DNA from 4 places in the Bacillus sp. GW821-FHT01G09 genome. Region 3 is predicted to be linked to each of the others. Evidence: riboswitches for the same ligand, from Rfam matches in the RefSeq annotation. Region 3 holds a riboswitch; each other region holds the start of a gene.
What was found. A riboswitch is a leader RNA that binds a small molecule or an ion and turns the genes downstream of it on or off. The one in region 3 is predicted to bind thiamine pyrophosphate.

Region 1: another riboswitch for thiamine pyrophosphate. It lies ahead of ylmB (N-formyl-4-amino-5-aminomethyl-2-methylpyrimidine deformylase); the one in region 3 lies ahead of thiC (phosphomethylpyrimidine synthase ThiC).
Region 2: another riboswitch for thiamine pyrophosphate. It lies ahead of thiU (HMP/thiamine ABC transporter substrate-binding protein ThiU); the one in region 3 lies ahead of thiC (phosphomethylpyrimidine synthase ThiC).
Region 4: another riboswitch for thiamine pyrophosphate. It lies ahead of tenA (thiaminase II); the one in region 3 lies ahead of thiC (phosphomethylpyrimidine synthase ThiC).

Annotation. Positions count from the first base shown of each region.
Region 1 is NZ_JBWKWL010000002.1:655,796-660,164, reverse strand. It holds gene AC07VD_RS08865 (YlmC/YmxH family sporulation protein) at 1-208, opposite strand, end outside; gene ylmB (N-formyl-4-amino-5-aminomethyl-2-methylpyrimidine deformylase) at 291-1,571, opposite strand; TPP riboswitch at 1,659-1,760, opposite strand; gene AC07VD_RS08855 (ABC transporter ATP-binding protein) at 1,773-2,567, opposite strand; gene sigG (RNA polymerase sporulation sigma factor SigG) at 2,715-3,497, opposite strand; gene sigE (RNA polymerase sporulation sigma factor SigE) at 3,637-4,356, opposite strand.
Region 2 is NZ_JBWKWL010000002.1:440,907-445,275, forward strand. It holds gene thiX (HMP/thiamine ABC transporter permease ThiX) at 1-504, opposite strand, end outside; gene AC07VD_RS07750 (ABC transporter ATP-binding protein) at 479-2,122, opposite strand; gene AC07VD_RS07755 (ECF transporter S component) at 2,109-2,708, opposite strand; gene thiU (HMP/thiamine ABC transporter substrate-binding protein ThiU) at 2,710-3,312, opposite strand; TPP riboswitch at 3,409-3,521, opposite strand; gene ykoG (two-component system response regulator YkoG) at 3,623-4,309, shown strand; gene ykoH (two-component system sensor histidine kinase YkoH) at 4,313-4,369, shown strand, end outside.
Region 3 is NZ_JBWKWL010000002.1:2,050-6,418, forward strand. It holds gene spo0M (sporulation control protein Spo0M) at 57-833, opposite strand; gene AC07VD_RS05385 (hypothetical protein) at 965-1,168, shown strand; gene AC07VD_RS05390 (spore coat protein) at 1,243-1,515, opposite strand; gene AC07VD_RS05395 (Type 1 glutamine amidotransferase-like domain-containing protein) at 1,557-2,249, shown strand; TPP riboswitch at 2,319-2,426, shown strand; gene thiC (phosphomethylpyrimidine synthase ThiC) at 2,558-4,330, shown strand; gene AC07VD_RS05405 (FAD-binding oxidoreductase) at 4,359-4,369, opposite strand, start outside.
Region 4 is NZ_JBWKWL010000002.1:288,154-292,522, forward strand. It holds gene prpE (bis(5'-nucleosyl)-tetraphosphatase PrpE) at 1-631, opposite strand, end outside; gene AC07VD_RS06880 (monovalent cation:proton antiporter family protein) at 863-2,707, shown strand; TPP riboswitch at 2,769-2,877, shown strand; gene tenA (thiaminase II) at 2,957-3,667, shown strand; gene tenI (thiazole tautomerase TenI) at 3,642-4,259, shown strand; gene thiO (glycine oxidase ThiO) at 4,243-4,369, shown strand, end outside.

The DNA of each region.
Region 1 (4,369 bases), 650 kb from region 3:
CTTCCCCGATTTTTACTATATTTCGCCATGGAATGACCAATTCCTCTTCTTTTCCAAAAAATCCGAGAACTTTCCCATTTCCTCCGAGTATGATCGCCTGAATTTTTCCAGTGGTCACATTGATATCAATATCACCAATACTCCCCAGCTTTTTTCCGTTTGAGACATTGACGACATCCTTTACCTGAAATTCTGAAATGCTGATCATTCCATCACGTCCTTTTTCCGTCCTTTTGTTCAAGTATATGAATGGGCAGGCTGAACCTTGTCAGCAAGAAGAAATTTTCATGTCATTGTTCTTTTTTCCGGCTGCACCAGCTGATGATAAAATCGAGTATAATTTTTGTATACTCTACTAGCTGCTCAATCGATACCTTCTCGTTCACAGAGTGTGCATTGTGCAGATCTCCAGGACCGTATATTACGCATGGAATACCGGCATCATACAGCCATCCGCCATCTGTAACTGATTGAGAAACGTCAATAATTGGACACTCCCGTTTCACTTTCTCATGAGAGGCAGTTAGCGCTAAGACGCCTGGGTGGCCAGGGTCAACTTCCAATGCCGGAAAAATTTCTCCTCTGTCTTCTATCATAGATGAGCCTCCCCACTTGAATACAGGGCGGTTTTCCCTAAGCCAAATATCACTGTCACTCAGCCGATTGACGTAATCTTCTATTTCCTCTGCCACTTGGTCATGGGTTTCATTCGGATAAAAATGGACTGTGATCCACAGCCGGCATTCGTCCGCTATAAAAGCCGCATGTCTGCCGCCTTCTATAACTGCCGGGTTAATCGTATTTGTGCCGGGTTTAAAACCGGGATAACTTTTCATAATAGACCAGTGGCGCTCAAGTTCACCGAGCCCCGCAATGATTTTTGCCATTTTTTCAATTGCGCTTGCTCCGAATGTTCCTCCGCCTGCATGAATCATATTCCGTCTCGTTCCATCATGAAATGTTTGACTGCTTTTGATTTCGATCCAGCCTGTAATGACACCGCCTTGGCCTTGAATATGCATATCGCTCGTATCCGCGACAATTGCAAAATCAGCGTGGTAGCCCCTCTTGCAGCATTCAAGTGTGCCGGCCTCTCCAACTTCCTCCCCAATAACCGATTGCAGAATCAGATCACCTGGAAGCTCAATGCCGGCTTCACGAATTAATTTGACAGCAAACAGCACACAAGCCATTCCGCCCTTCATATCGGAAGCGCCTCGCCCGATTAAGAGACCGTTTTTTTCAATGGGATGAAACGGATCGTGCTTCCATTCTTCATCCTCTTTTACCTCTGCCACATCTACATGACCATTGATAATCAGGCTATAATAATCTGCTGAATCTGTTCCCTTTAGCTTGCCGACAACATTGGGATCTCCAGGGTACACATCCCATTTGTCGATCGAGAATCCCAATTCATTTAAAAATCCCGCAATCCATGACTGAATGCCCTCTGTATTTCTTGCAGGCGGAGCGGGTGTTTGATAAGAAATCAGTGTTTTAGCAAGCTGAATAAGCTCCTCCTTTTGTTCTTCCACTTTTTTTTGCAAAGAGTCTATTTGTTGATCCAATGTAAATCCGCTCCTATTCTTTAAAATCAAAAAAGCCGTTTCAAATGTGATGAAACGGCTTAATAAAAACAAACGAAGTCCGATGTACTCCGCTTTTCACCGCTTCCCTCCGCTGGCATGATCCAGATCAGGTCAAAAGGGTTGAGACAAAGTCTCTCTCAGCTTCGCAAAGCACCCCTAGGATGAATCTATATATGTTTGTCAGGCATTCGTTATCGGCTCAGCTCTTGTTAAAAACGGCCGATCCTGATTCCATAATACATGGATTGGCGTATCAAAAAAAGCGGAAAGTACTTGATCAGTAAGCATTTCCTTTATTTCTCCGGATCCAAAGACCTCTCCCTGTTTTAATAAAAGGGCTTTATCAAAGACAGGCAAAATTTCTTCAGCATGATGAGTCACATAAAGGATAGATGGTGCATTTTCTTTGTTTGCAATGTATGTAATCGTATCTAACAACTTTTCCCGGGCAATAAAATCCAGCCCTGTGACTGGTTCATCCAGTATCAGCAACTCCGGATCGGCCATTAGTGCTCTAGCAATCAACGCTCTTTGTTTTTCCCCTTGAGAAAGGGTTTCATAGCGGCGATCGGCATATTCAATTGCTCCCAAGTCCTCTAACAAACCAATCGCTTTTTCCCTGGTTTCCTTACTTGGCGTTTCATATAACCCAATCGAAGCGTAAGCTCCGCTCAAAGCAATTTCAAAGGCTGAATCTGCCGGATACAATTTTTGCTGAAGAGCTGCTGAGACGAGGCCAATTTTACGTCTGAGCTTTTCCCCAAGCTCTGTTTTGCCAAATTCATGGCCAAGCACCTGCATCTCGCCTGATGTTGGAAAATAATAAGAGCAAAGCATATTTAACAGCGCTGTCTTCCCGGCGCCATTTAGGCCGTAAAGCACCCAATTTTCCTTTTCTTCCACCTTCCAATGAATATCTCTCAGTATCCATTTCCCATTCCGTTTTAGTGAGACATTGTCAAGCTGCAAAATCATCGTGGTCCTCCTCTTTATTGCCTTTTATAATTGTTTTAATTTTCATAAAACTTTGTACGAACTAGGATACCTTACTTTTTCCAAAACGTAAACCATCCGTAATCAATAGAAAAGCCTTTAAAACAACATCGTTTTAAAGGCTTTTCATTATTGATGAATATTTTTATTCATTTGTTTGATAGCCGCTTTTTCAAGTCTGGACACCTGCGCCTGGGAAATTCCGATTTCCTCGGCGACTTCCATTTGGGTTTTCCCTTGGAAGAATCGCTTTCTCAAAATCATTTTTTCCCGATCGTTCAGCCTTCTCATGCCCTCTTTTAAAGCCAGCTCTTCAATCCATTGTGAATCTGTATTACGCTCATCACTGATTTGGTCCATCACATAGATCGGATCTCCGCCGTCGTTATAGATCGGTTCAAATAGAGAAACCGGATCCTGGATGGCATCAAGCGCAAATACAATTTCCTCATGCGGTACTTCAAGAACTTTTGCGATGTCTTCTGCAGTCGGCTCCTTGCTTGTCTCACTGATTAACCGCTCTCTTACCTGAAGCGCCTTGTAAGCGATGTCCCGGAGTGATCTTGAGACACGAATCGGGTTATTATCGCGTAAATACCTGCGGATCTCTCCGATAATCATAGGTACAGCGTATGTTGAAAACTTAACATTGTGGCTTAGGTCAAAATTATCAATGGATTTCATTAGTCCGATGCAGCCGACTTGAAATAAGTCATCAACATACTCCCCTCTGTTATTAAATCGTTGAATGACACTTAAGACAAGACGCAAGTTCCCGTTTACAAGCTTTTCTCTTGCTGAATCATCGCCTTCATCCTGCAGCTGCCTAAACAGCTTTCTCATCTCTTCATTCTTGAGTACTGGTAATTTGGAGGTATCCACCCCGCAGATTTCGACTTTATTTCTCGACACTTTTTTCCCTCCCTACAGGAGCTGCTGTACAACGTTAAGTATCTCCTTGGGTGGGAAAAATATGCACTGCACTCAGACCGAAAAACTGTCGAAATCAGGAAATCCCTGTAAAATCAAGGGGTTCTAACCATAAAATTTTTTACACCATTTTGTTGAACTCTTTTCTCAATCTTTTTATAATTCTTTTCTCAAGCCGCGAAATATAAGACTGAGAAATCCCCATCATATCCGCTACATCCTTTTGGGTTTTTTCTTCTTCACCGACAAGCCCAAACCGCAGCTCCATGATTTGCTTTTCTCTCTCATTAAGCTGTTCAAGCGCTTTTTTCAAAAGCTTTTTATCGACGTTAGCTTCTATGTCTTTAGTGATGATGTCATCGTCAGTGCCGAGCACATCAGAAAGCAAAAGCTCATTGCCGTCCCAATCAATATTAAGCGGTTCATCAAAGGAAACCTCTGAACGGATTTTGTTATTTCTTCTTAAATACATCAGGATTTCATTTTCTATACACCGGGAGGCATAGGTAGCAAGCTTGATTTTCTTTTCTGGATTGAATGTATTCACAGCTTTGATTAGACCGATGGTACCGATGCTGATTAAATCCTCTATATTAATTCCCGTATTTTCAAATTTACGGGCGATATATACGACCAGACGCAAATTGCGTTCAATTAGAATGGCGCGCGCCGCCTGATCGCCGTTTGGGAGCTTCATTAACAAAACCTGCTCCTCATCTTTAGATAATGGAGGCGGCAGGGCTTCACTCCCGCCTATGTAATAGACTTCATCACTTTTCAGCCCAAGTTTCATCAGCAGCTTATACCAGAGGTGCGTCAACCGTAATTTCAGTTTTTTCATCTTCCTCTCCCTT
Region 2 (4,369 bases), 440 kb from region 3:
ATGAGCCTGCTGAATCAGCTGGATCTCATCCTTTAACAGCGGAAGAAAGCGAAAGCCTGCAATGACACCGTACGCGAGCTTTGGTGAGAGCCTGCACTGCTGGACAAGGCTCAGCATAAATAAAATCGGATCGGTTGTAAAAACAAACATCATCGATAAGGCGGAAAAGCATAAAATACGAAACCCAAGGGAGATGCCGACAGACACATTATCGCTGTTAATTGAGATAGGGCCTGCTTGAAACAAAAAATTATTCGGTGTTGTCGGCACCTTTCCAAAAACTGCGGCTGTCCACACGCACCCGAATGCTAAAATCAAAAACGGAATCGTAAACAACAACCATTTTTTCAATGGGATTCCGGCCGCCAGTAGAACGCCCGCAACGATGATGATATAAAAACATGCCGGAGTGTAAGGGTTGTAAATAAACGACAGCATGACGACACAACAAAAAACCGCCGCCGCTTTCACAGTCGGATTAATGAGATGTAACGGCTGCTTCATCACGCACCTCCTCTTGATATGCCATCCATTCATATAGAAGGGGAAGGGTGAGCTTTGCTTTTTGGACAAGCCCTGTTTCTTGAGAAAACAACTGCGCTGGAGATCCGTCAAAGGCCAGGCCCGGATCGTGAAGCACAAGCACGCTGTCAGCATACGAAGAGACTAGCTCCATATCGTGTGTAATCATAAGGACAGCGGTTCCCTCTGCCTTGATACGCTGAATCATTTCCATGCATTCAGCCGCCGTGCGGGCATCCTGGCCAAAGGTTGGTTCGTCTAATAATAAAACCTTTACGTCATGCATGAGCATAGTAGCTACGCTCAGTCGCCGTTTTTGCCCTTGGCTGATCGCAAACGGATGATGATCAGCCAAATGCGCAAGACCAAAACGCTGCAGCAGGTGTTGCGCTTTTTTCTCAGTTTCAGCATTTGCTTTCTGGCCGAACAGAAGCTCGTCATACACCGTATCGGTGACGAATTGATGCTCAGGGTTTTGAAAAACAAATCCCATCCGTTTACGCAATTCTTTTTCTTTATATTTCTGCAGCGGCTGGTCATAAAGAAGGATTTTGCCGCTTTGCGGTTTCATGAGACGGGCCAGAACTGATAAGAGCGTCGATTTTCCAGTGCCGTTCGGACCGACAAGCGCCGTTAAAGAGCCTCCGCGCAACGAAAAGCTGATGTCTTTGAAAATCGCCTGCTGTCCTCTCGCGAACGAAAGGCTGCTGACTTCAAGCACACTCTCCCCAGAAGGGGCTTTCTTCTTTTTGACATGCCCGGCAGGAATAGGCTCTTTGAACAGCATCTCTTTTGATAAAGTAAACGGCATACTCAGCTTTTCCTGCAGATGACAGACCTTTGGAATGGCGATGCCCAATTTCTTTAGTGTCTCCACTTCGTGTTGAAATAGATTTTTCGTCAGGCCATCCAGCGCCTTTTTGCCTGATTTGTCGAGTACGATCGTTCTCTCAATCCAAGGCGCCCATTCATCAAGCTGGTGCTCAATGACGAGGAGGCTGAAACCTTTTTCCCGCTGAAGATCCTTCATCAGATGAACGAACTCCCGCGCTGAGAAAGGGTCTAAAAGAGAGGTCGGCTCATCTAAAATAATAAGCTCAGGCTCCATCGCCAAAATACAGGCGAGAGCCACTTTCTGCTTTTGTCCTCCTGAAAGGGTTGAGATCGTTTTTTCTTTTAAATGGGTAATGCGTAATTTTTCTAATACGGCGTTGATTTTCTCTGTCATTGCTTCTTTTGGAATTTGCAGATTTTCCAGCCCGAACGCAATTTCATCCTCTACCGTCAGCATGCAGAACTGCTGATCAGGATCCTGAAAAACGACCCCGGCATGCTGAGCAATCGTTTCGGAGGTTTCAGCATCTGTGACCGGCTTTTGAAATAGAAAGACATGTCCGGACTGAATGCCGTCGCAAGCCTCCGGATATAGACCGTTTAAACAAAGGGCGAGCGAGCTTTTACCGCATCCGCTCGGTCCTAATAATAAAACGCATTCTCCTTTTTGAATCTCAAACGAAATGTCTTGAAAAACCGGTTTCTCGTCTTCTTCATAAGAGAAGCTGAGCTGCTCAACCGTCAGAAGCTCATCAAAGGCTTGCATGTTCTGACGCCCGCTTCCGTTTCTTTTTCAGTTCCTTTCCGAGTGCCATTCCGTTTAACACACCTGTATAAGCGAGAGAGTCGCTGACAGCTTTTCCGAGAAGCCCCGCCAAAAGCGCGCCGGAAATGAGACGGATCACAAGCATAATGAGCAGATAACCTGGTGAATAGGCTGCATAGCCAGAAACAAAGAGATCATAGATAAAGCTGGCTACTGAAGACCCCATACCGGCCAGCATAAGGACAGGGAGAGAGTATGCTTTCCAGCGTGTTGCAAGAAATACAGCCTCAGCCCCGAGCCCTTGAACAATGCCAATGACGATGACCATCGGGCCAGACGGATTTCCCAGCAGGCACTCAACGAGAGCGGCAATGATTTCAGAAACGAGCGCCGCACCCGGTTTTCGAATCATGTACGCGGCGATCACAGAAACGATAAACCAAATGCCGTAAATCGGTTCATAGGCGATTGGCCCAAACATACCTGCAAGCACGTTTCCGAAATGTGTAAATAATAAATAAACAACGGCAAATACGATACTGATAACGGACATGATGACAATTTCTTTTACTTTCCAGCTTTTCATGTTATCCCTGCTTTCTGTTTTTTCTTGATGGACTGTTAGCCGAAAGATTCACAGTCATGGTGATGTGGTTTGTTTGCTGCTCAGCCATGCGGAAAACGGCTTCCAATGTGCTGAATACGTCATGCGCATCCCCGTCAAGCTCGCTCGCGTAATGGACACCCTGTACGAAAGTGCCTTGGGCTTTTGCAATGTCGACAGCCTTCCTAATCAATCCCATATAATCCGGCTCGTTCATTGGATAAAGGGCAAATTGGCACGGCGCTTCCGCCTTCAAGCCTCGGACAGCATCTTCATTGACACGCTTATCACCTTTGGAAAGATATGTATCCCCCTGTGTGTCACCCGGGCATCCAATGGAAAACGTGCCGTTCATGACGATGTGTTTTTCGCTGTTTGCTGCATGAAGGTAAATGGCTTTTGCAGCATCGAATACATGATCAATCGATCCGCGTAACACCGTGCTGATATGGTCGGTTTTCGTCCATACATTGGATGTATCTGTTTTTTTCAGCGCAGACTTGATCACACTGATAAAATCATCCGTCATCGGATATAAAGAGAAGCGAAAACCGGCGATTCTGCTTGTACCGCAAATATGCTCCATTTCTCCGACCTCCTGTTTTTTTGGTAAAATAAAAAACTGCATATCCTAAGGGAATATGCAGTCATAGATCGATTAAGCGCACAAAAAAATACACCATTCGGTCAACCTGCACTTCCCCACGCTGGTATTATCCAGATCGGGTCATAAGGGATCAAAGCGCGTTTCTTCCGCGCTTTATCTCAGCCAAAACAGCACCCCTAGTGCTTTCCGTATACAATTTTTTATTTTGACATCATAATAGATGATAAGAATCATTTTGTAAACAACGAAATCATTTTTTTCATATAGGGACGGGAGAGGATGATCAAATTTGGAAAAAGGAAACATATTAATTGTGGAAGATGAAGAAAAAATCGCCAGGGTTCTTCAGCTTGAATTGGAATATGAAGGATACAGCGTCACCATCAAACACAATGGCACAGAAGGTCTGGATGCGGCAGCGAAAGGCGGGTATTCCTTGGTGCTTCTTGATGTCATGCTTCCGGGGCTTAGCGGACTGGAAGTGCTGCGCCGCTTGAGAAAAACGGATCCGCAGACACCGGTCATATTATTAACGGCGCGAGACAGTATTCCTGATAAGGTAACAGGTCTGGACATCGGTGCAAATGACTATGTCACCAAGCCGTTTGAAATCGAGGAATTGCTTGCGAGAATCAGGGCGGCGCTGCGGCAAAATGGAACAAAAACGGAAGATATCGGCACCTTTCTTACATATGACGATTTGCGGGTGAACGAAAAAACCCGTGAAGTGAGACGCGGAGACAAAGAGGTGGAATTAACGCCGCGGGAATTTGATCTACTCGTCTATATGCTAAAGCATCCGCAGCAAGTGCTGACACGGGAGCAAATTCTAAGCTCGGTATGGGGATTTGATTATATCGGTGATACAAATGTCGTGGACGTCTACATAAGATACATCAGAAAAAAACTGGACTATCCTTACGAAAAACAGCTGATCCATACGATACGCGGGGTCGGCTATGCCATTAAGGGGTAAACGATGAAGCTGAAGACCAAGATTCATCTATACACATCAATATCACTGTTGATTTTATTA
Region 3 (4,369 bases):
CAGAAACGGGTTTTTATTTTTTATTAAAGAAAAGGAGCCTCGGCTCCTTTTTATACTTACTCAGCGTATTGGTCTAGGATCTCTTCTAGCACCTCTTCTAGCTCTTCTGTATCTTCAAGCTCTGATTGGCTGAAACGGACGCGTACAAGCTGTTCTCCGTCATTATACATCTCTTCCAGCCGCCCTCGGAGTCCTCTTGCTCTGCGGTCGACTTCGAAAATGATTTCCAAACCGTCTTCGTCTAAAAGGAAAATGAGCTCTAATTCATCAAGCATCTGACGATAATATCCGGAAGTCGGAACGAATTCGAATTCCTGAACGAACGGAAGACGACGCTGGAAGTAGGGCGCTTGTTCGCAGTCTGCTTCGTTAAGACGGAAGCCCAGGTTTTCGATTGCTTCAAGCACATTTTCAATCCAAGGGTGCGCTTCAACGAAAATGCGGTCATGATCGGATTTATCGATACCGCCTTGAATGTCAAGGTCTGTCACCACGGCAACCTCTACTTTCCCTACAGTGATCGGCGTATCTAGAGGCAGAGTGAATGTGAACGGAAATTGATGCTCTTCACCAGGCTGAATGGTAAATGAACCAGTGACCCGGAAAGAATGAATTGTAGCGTATTTCCGGTGCTCTTCATCGTCTTTTACAATGACATACCGTGTACTAAGCTGTAAATCGATATAACGGATGTCCTGAGCGATTTTTCCGCCTTTGACATGTACAGTTCCCTGTACTTCTTCTCCAGGAAAATATGCGTCTTTCTCTAAAATAGTATCAACTTTTGCTGCTCCAATTCCGGCACTTGCCGCAAGCTTCTTAAAAAGTGACATGTTAGATCTTCCCCTTTTTCTTTTTTCTCAACAGATATACGTAAGAAGGAGGAAAAAAGATTCATCTGATTCATACTTTTTTCCTATTATTCGTCTCGGCCTAGGGACAGACTAAGAAAATAAAGGAGTGGATGGAAGTGAATAAAGAAAGTTTGGTTGCAGATGAATTACACAGAATGTTTTTGGCTGGTGAGCTGCAAATCACAGTAGAGGAGGATATAAACAATATTTCCGAAAGGCTGAGAAACGGTGATCTCAGTTTAGACCGATTAAGCGGTGAAGACGCGTTTATAAAAGAAACGGTAAACGAGGCTTTAAGAAGAGTGGAGCAATAAAAAAGAGACGGCATCTCATCTTTGAGATCCCGTCTCTTTTTGTGGTCTTTACTGCAAGATAAAAGCGTAATTGCTCACCCGAGCCACCCCTTTTCTAACAGAAGATCTGACAGTTCATCATGGAGATAAACAGTTGTATCTAATTGATCATGCAATGCTCTTCTGATGTGGGGATTTTCGGCTTCTGTTATTGCGACAGTGTATTTGTTAATGCTGGTTTTTATTGTTGTTAACAAATCAAGAATATCTTTGGGACAAAGACTTTGTTCAATGGGAAACCACCTCCTTTGTTTTTTTAGCAGCTCCTGATAAGAAAGTATTTGGCTTTGTTTCTTGCTTCTATACAAAATGCTATAATAAGCAACAAATTTTGTTGGGGGGTGTGATGATGAAGCAGATTATTGCGATGGGGGGCGGGGGTTTTTCGATGGATCCGGATAATTTGTCCCTCGATCAATATATCCTCAATCAATCAAAACGAGAGCAGCCTCGTATTTGTTTTTTGCCGACGGCGAGCGGAGATTCCCAAAACTATATTCAGCGGTTTTATCATGCATTTAAAACACTGGATTGTGTGCCGTCTCACTTATCTTTGTTTAAGCCGCCATCAACAGATTTAGCTTCTTTTGTTATGGAAATGGACGTGATTTATGTTGGCGGTGGAAATACGCGGAATTTACTTGTGTTATGGAAAGAGTGTGGGCTGGATCATATTCTCAGGGAAGCATGGAAGAACGGTGTGGTTGTAGCTGGATTAAGTGCCGATGCGATCTGCTGGTTTGAAGAAGGGGTGACAGATTCAGCCGGACCGCTGACAAGTTTGAAAAGTTTAGGTTTTTTGCAAGGGAGCTTTTGTCCCCATTATGACGGGGAAAAGGATCGGAGACCGGCATACCACCAGCTGATATCTAACAAGTTCTTATGCAGTGGCTATGCAGCGGATGATGGGGCTGCTCTCCATTTCATAAATGATCAGCTGTTTCAGACTGTGAGTTCAAGGTCGGGTGCAAAGGCATATCGGGTGATGATGGCTGAACATGAAATAGCTGAAATCCCGTTGCCGGTCAAATATTTAGGGTGAAATTGGCTGAATATTATCTATATTCCTCTTTTTTTCAGATTGATTTTATGATAAGATGAGTGCGAAATCAATAGTTACTGGGGGTGCCCGCTTTCGGGCTGAGAGAGAAGGTAAGCTTCTTAACCCTTTGGACCTGATCTGGTTCGTACCAGCGTGGGGAAGTAGAGGAATTGTTTTTGTTATTGTCGTGCTGGGCAATAATATGTTTCTTTCTGACTGTAACCGGGTTCATTTATATGAATCCGGTTTTTTGTGCTGGTTATGGGCTTGATTTTGTCCTTTCAAATGTAGAGAGGGGAAGGAAAGTAATGCAAAACAATTCAGTGCAGCAAGCCAACATTTCCATTATGTCAAGTTTTTCAGGCAGCAAGAAGGTATACGTGGAGGGTTCTTCTTCGGACATCCAAGTGCCGATGAGGGAGATTGCATTGAGTCCGACGACGGGATCGTTCGGCGAAGAGGAAAACGCGCCTGTGCGTGTCTATGATACAAGCGGACCGTATACGGACCCTGAAGTAACCATTAATATTCAAGAAGGATTAAAGCCGCTCCGCCAAAAATGGATCACAGAGCGCGGTGACGTGGAAGAGTATGAAGGTCGGGCTATAAAACCAGAAGATAACGGTTATAAAAAAGCAAATCCAAACGTAAGCTACCCAGGATTAAAGCGGAAACCGCTGAGGGCGAAGGCAGGTCAAAATGTCACACAAATGCACTATGCAAAAAAGGGGATCATTACACCTGAGATGGAATTTATCGCCATTCGTGAGCATGTGTCTCCTGAATTCGTCAGAGACGAGGTAGCCAGCGGCCGGGCGATTATTCCTTCAAACATTAATCACCCTGAAAGTGAGCCAATGATTATCGGCCGGAATTTTCATGTGAAGATTAATGCGAATATCGGGAATTCAGCGGTTACGTCATCCATTGAAGAAGAAGTGGAAAAAATGACGTGGGCCATCCGCTGGGGAGCAGATACAATGATGGATCTCTCTACCGGAAAAGATATTCATACGACGCGTGAATGGATTATCCGCAATTGCCCCGTGCCTGTGGGAACTGTTCCGATTTATCAGGCGCTTGAAAAAGTAAACGGCGTAGCGGAGGATTTAACGTGGGAGATTTATCGTGATACGCTAATCGAGCAGGCAGAGCAGGGAGTGGATTATTTTACGATTCACGCGGGTGTTTTGCTTAGGTATGTACCGCTGACTGCCAAACGGACAACTGGTATTGTGTCACGCGGGGGAGCGATTATGGCGCAGTGGTGTCTGGCTCATCATCAAGAAAGCTTTTTATACACACATTTTGAAGAAATATGTGAGATTATGAAAACGTATGATATTGCTTTCTCTCTTGGGGATGGTTTGCGTCCCGGATCAATTGCTGATGCCAATGACGAAGCGCAGTTTGCTGAATTAGAGACGCTTGGAGAGCTGACGCAAATTGCCTGGAAGCATGATGTTCAGGTGATGATTGAGGGTCCTGGACATGTTCCGATGCATAAAATCAAAGAGAACGTCGATAAACAAATGGACCTTTGTAAAGAAGCGCCTTTTTACACATTGGGGCCGCTGACAACGGATATTGCTCCGGGATATGACCATATTACTTCAGCGATCGGAGCGGCGATGATCGGTTGGTACGGGACAGCAATGCTTTGTTATGTAACGCCGAAGGAGCATTTAGGGCTGCCAAACCGTGATGATGTTCGTGAAGGAGTCATTACATATAAGATCGCTGCGCACGCTGCGGACCTTGCAAAAGGGCATCCCGGAGCGCAACTCCGGGATGATGCGTTATCGAAAGCCCGTTTTGAATTCCGCTGGCGGGATCAGTTTAATTTATCTCTTGATCCGGAGAGAGCCCTTGAATACCATGATGAAACCCTGCCTGCTGAAGGAGCAAAAACCGCTCACTTTTGTTCCATGTGCGGTCCGAAATTTTGCAGCATGAGAATTTCACAGGATATTCGGGATTATGCGAAGAAAAACGATCTCAGTGAAGCAGAAGCCATAAATAAAGGATTAAAAGAAAAAGCAAAAGAGTTTGTCGATACGGGAAGCAATTTATATCAATAAAAAAATGAAGATGGAGAATGCTCCATCTTCATTTTTTGT
Region 4 (4,369 bases), 290 kb from region 3:
AGCCTGTATCAATGTTGATGGTGCGATTGACCTTCCGAGGCTCTTTCACAGGTGTATGACCGTATACCACCCAAGCCTTTCCGTTATAGGCTGCCGCCCAATCACGTCTGACGGGTCTGCCGTCCGGATATGTTTCACCCGTCACGTCACCGTAAAGCACAAAGTCCTTCACTCTGCGGGTATATTTGCCGATATCGTCAGCTCTTATGCCAGCATGGGCGACAACTAATTCTCCATTATGTAAGATGTCGTAAAGCGGCGCTGTTTCGTACAGCTTCATAAACTGTTCGCTGACTGCTTTTCTCTCATCCTTGGAAAGTTCCTCAAGCTCTGCCGCTGTTGTTTCGAGACCATGCATCACTTTTACCGGATTTCCTTTTAAGTAACGATATAATTTATTGCAATGGTTTCCCGGGACATAACGTACAGCGCCTTTTTCGTAAGCGCCGGCTACAAATCGGATGACCTCTATCGATTTAGGCCCTCTGTCAGTTAAATCTCCGGCAAAAACAAGCACCCTGCCTTCTTCGTGGACAGGTACTCCATTTTTGATTGTATAGCCAAGCTTTTGGATTAATGCAGTCATTTCGTCATAGCAGCCATGAATATCGCTGATGATATCGTAAGCCATGCGGTATCCTCCTTACCAATTGTTTTATTTATTATGAAGCAAAGTGGTGTGAGTCATCACAAGCTTTTATGTGCAAATTATAGAAGAATCATTTTCTAAACAGGATTAAGACCTTATCACTTTATTTTTCATCATCACCCTTGTTAAAATCGCGTTATGTTTTTTAAAAATGAGGTTTTGTTCTCTGAGTGAGAACTAGCATAACCCTGACTTAAAAAGGAGGTTCTGATTATGGCGCATACATCTGTCGCATCATTAGTTGTTGTACTTATCGTTGCATTTTTGACACCCATCCTTTTGCATCGGTTTAAACTCAGCATCCCGGTTGTTGTTGCTGAAATCATTATGGGGCTGATTATTGGGAAAAGCGGCCTTAATTTAGTTGTGGAGGGTGACACCTGGCTCCAAACACTCTCTATGCTCGGATTTATCTTTTTGATGTTTTTAAGCGGGCTTGAAATTGATTTTTCGTCGTTTGAGAAAGGAAAGAAAAAGCAGTTCCTGCCGAATGGCAAGGAAGCGCCGAATACGTTTGCTGCGGCATCTGTTATTTTCGTCGGTATTTTTATTTTATCATTGCTCTTGTCCTATGGGTTCGTCTTGGCCGGATTTATCCAAAATGCATTTTTGATGACCCTGATTATTTCAACGATTTCATTAGGCGTTGTCGTTCCAACATTAAAAGAAGAACGGATCATGAATTCGAATATCGGGCAGATTATTTTGCTTGTTGCTGTTATTGCTGATTTGGCCACGATGATTCTTCTTGCTGTTTTTTCTTCTTTATACGGAGAGGACAGCGGAAACATGTGGCTCCTGATGATTCTGTTTGCGGCCGGAGTGGTGCTTTACTTTTTCGGCCGGGTCTTTAAACATCGCTCTTTTGTTCAGTCCATGTCAAAAGGGACGATCCAGATCGGGACGCGTGCCATTTTTACGTTAATTATTGTACTCGTTGCCCTGTCTGAATCACTTGGGGCGGAAAATATTCTCGGCGCTTTCTTGGCGGGGGTACTTGTTTCCCTGCTTTCGCCAAACAAAGAACTTGTTCAGCAGCTGGATTCATTTGGTTATGGGTTCTTAATACCGATTTTCTTTGTGATGGTCGGTGTGAAGCTGGATATTTGGACTCTTTTTCAGGATAAAACAATTTTAATCATGATTCCGCTTCTGCTGCTGGCGCTGTTAGTCAGCAAAATCATTCCTGTCATGTACCTAAAGAAGTGGTATGATAACCGAACCATTTTCGCGTCTGGTTTCCTGCTGACATCAACGCTTTCGCTCGTGATTGCCGCTGCAACAATCGGCCAGCAGCTTCACGTGATCAGTGCAAATATGTCAGGAGCGCTCATTTTAGTAGCCGTCATTGCAAGTATTTTTACGCCGATCTGTTTTAAAAAATTATACAAACGGGAAGAGCAGCCGGAGGAGAAAAAGACGATTACGTTCATTGGCGCCAATCAAATGACTTTGCCTGTTACACTCGAATTGCCAGAGGAAGAGTATGACGTGCGTGTTGTACACGTCTATCAAGAGAATGCGGAGGAAAAGCTGTCAGAATCAGTGTTTGCTGTTGAAACAATTTCTGACTATGAACACGAGACGCTTGAATCACTCGGCATTTTTGAAACGGATATCCTCGTTGTGGCGACAGGAAATGAAGATATGAATGCAGACATTGCTTTACTTGCAAAAGAAAAAGGCACAGAAAGAGTCATTGCAAGCGTAGGATCACCGGAGCATGAAGCAGTTCTGAAGGAGCAGGGAATCAGCATCTTTTCTATTCTGCTGTCGACAAAAACGCTGCTTCGCGCACTGATTGAAGCGCCTGGCGTCATGAAGCTGCTCACGAACCAAGAGTCTTCGCTGTATCAAATTAATATGGAGAACAGTAAATACGACGGTGTGATTTTACGGGAATTCCCTTTAACAGGTGACGTCATCTTTGTCAGGATCTTCAGAGGTGTGGACAGCATCGTTCCTCATGGGGATACAAGGCTGAAACTTGGAGACCGTTTAATTGTCACCGGATCTCGGGGATACGTAACGGATCTTAAGAAAACATTGGAAGGATAAATCTTGACCAAATAAGGATTCGTGTTAATATAGAGGTGCAGAACAATTCAATATGTATTCGTTTAACCACTAGGGGTGTCCTTCATAAGGGCTGAGATAAAAGTGTGACTTTTAGACCCTCATAACTTGAACAGGTTCAGACCTGCGTAGGGAAGTGGAGCGGTATTTGTGTTATTTTACTATGCCAATTCCAAACCACTTTTCCTTGCGGGAAAGTGGTTTTTTTATTTATCAGAGGGGGAATGATTTGTGAAGTTTTCAGAAGAATGCCGCAGCGCAGCCGCAGAATGGTGGGAGGGGAGCTTTGTCCATCCGTTCGTTCAAGGAATCGGTGACGGAACGCTTCCGATTGACCGTTTTAAATACTACGTACTTCAAGATTCCTATTATTTAACGCATTTTGCAAAGGTGCAGTCATTTGGCGCAGCTTATGCGAAGGACCTTTTTACAACGGGGCGGATGGCAAGCCATGCCCAAGGTACATATGAGGCGGAAATGGCGCTTCATCGCGAGTTTGCCGAGCTGTTGGAAATCAGCGAGGAAGAGCGTAAGGCGTTTAAGCCGTCTCCTACAGCGTACTCTTATACATCCCATATGTACCGTTCGGTTTTGAGCGGGAATTTCGCAGAAATCTTAGCGGCCCTGCTGCCATGCTACTGGCTTTATTACGAGGTTGGTGAGAAATTGCTGCATTGCGATCCTGGGCATCCGATTTATCAAAAGTGGATTGGGACGTACGGCGGTGACTGGTTTAGACAACAGGTTGAGGAGCAAATCAACCGCTTTGATGAGCTGGCGGAAAACAGCACGGAGGAAGTGCGTGCCAAGATGAAAGAGAATTTTGTCATCTCCAGCTACTATGAATATCAATTTTGGGGAATGGCCTATCGAAAAGAAGGCTGGTCTGACAGCGCCATAAAAGAGGTGGAGGAATGTGGAGCTTCACGCCATAACGGATGACAGCAAGCCGGTAGAAGAGCTAGCGAGAATCATCATTACGATTCAGAATGAAGTTGATTTTATTCATATTCGGGAACGCTCAAAATCGGCGGCGGATATTTTGAAACTGCTCGAGCTTATTTTTGAAGGCGGTATAGATAAACGAAAGCTGGTGATGAACGGGCGCGTGGATATTGCACTTTTCTCTACTATTCACCGCGTGCAGCTGCCAAGCGGAAGCTTTTCACCGAAGCAGGTCAGAGCCAGATTTCCACACCTTCATATCGGGAGGTCGGTGCATTCACTGGAGGAAGCGGTTCAAGCAGAAAAGGAAGACGCGGACTACGTGCTGTTCGGCCATGTGTTTGAAACGGATTGCAAAAAGGGTCTTGAAGGCAGAGGAGTATCTTTGCTGTCAGATATCAAACAGCGGATTTCCATCCCGGTTATAGCCATCGGGGGGATGACGCCGGACAGGTTAAGAGACGTAAAACAAGCAGGGGCAGACGGCATCGCTGTTATGTCAGGAATTTTCTCTTCCGCTGAGCCCTTGGAAGCAGCCAGACGATATTCCCGCAAGCTAAAGGAGATGCGCTATGAAAAGGCATTATGAAGCAGTGATTATTGGAGGCGGAATTATCGGTTCCGCGATTGCTTATTATTTGGCAAAGGAAAACAAAAGCACCGCATTGTTTGAAAGCGGAACAATGGGCGGCAGAACGA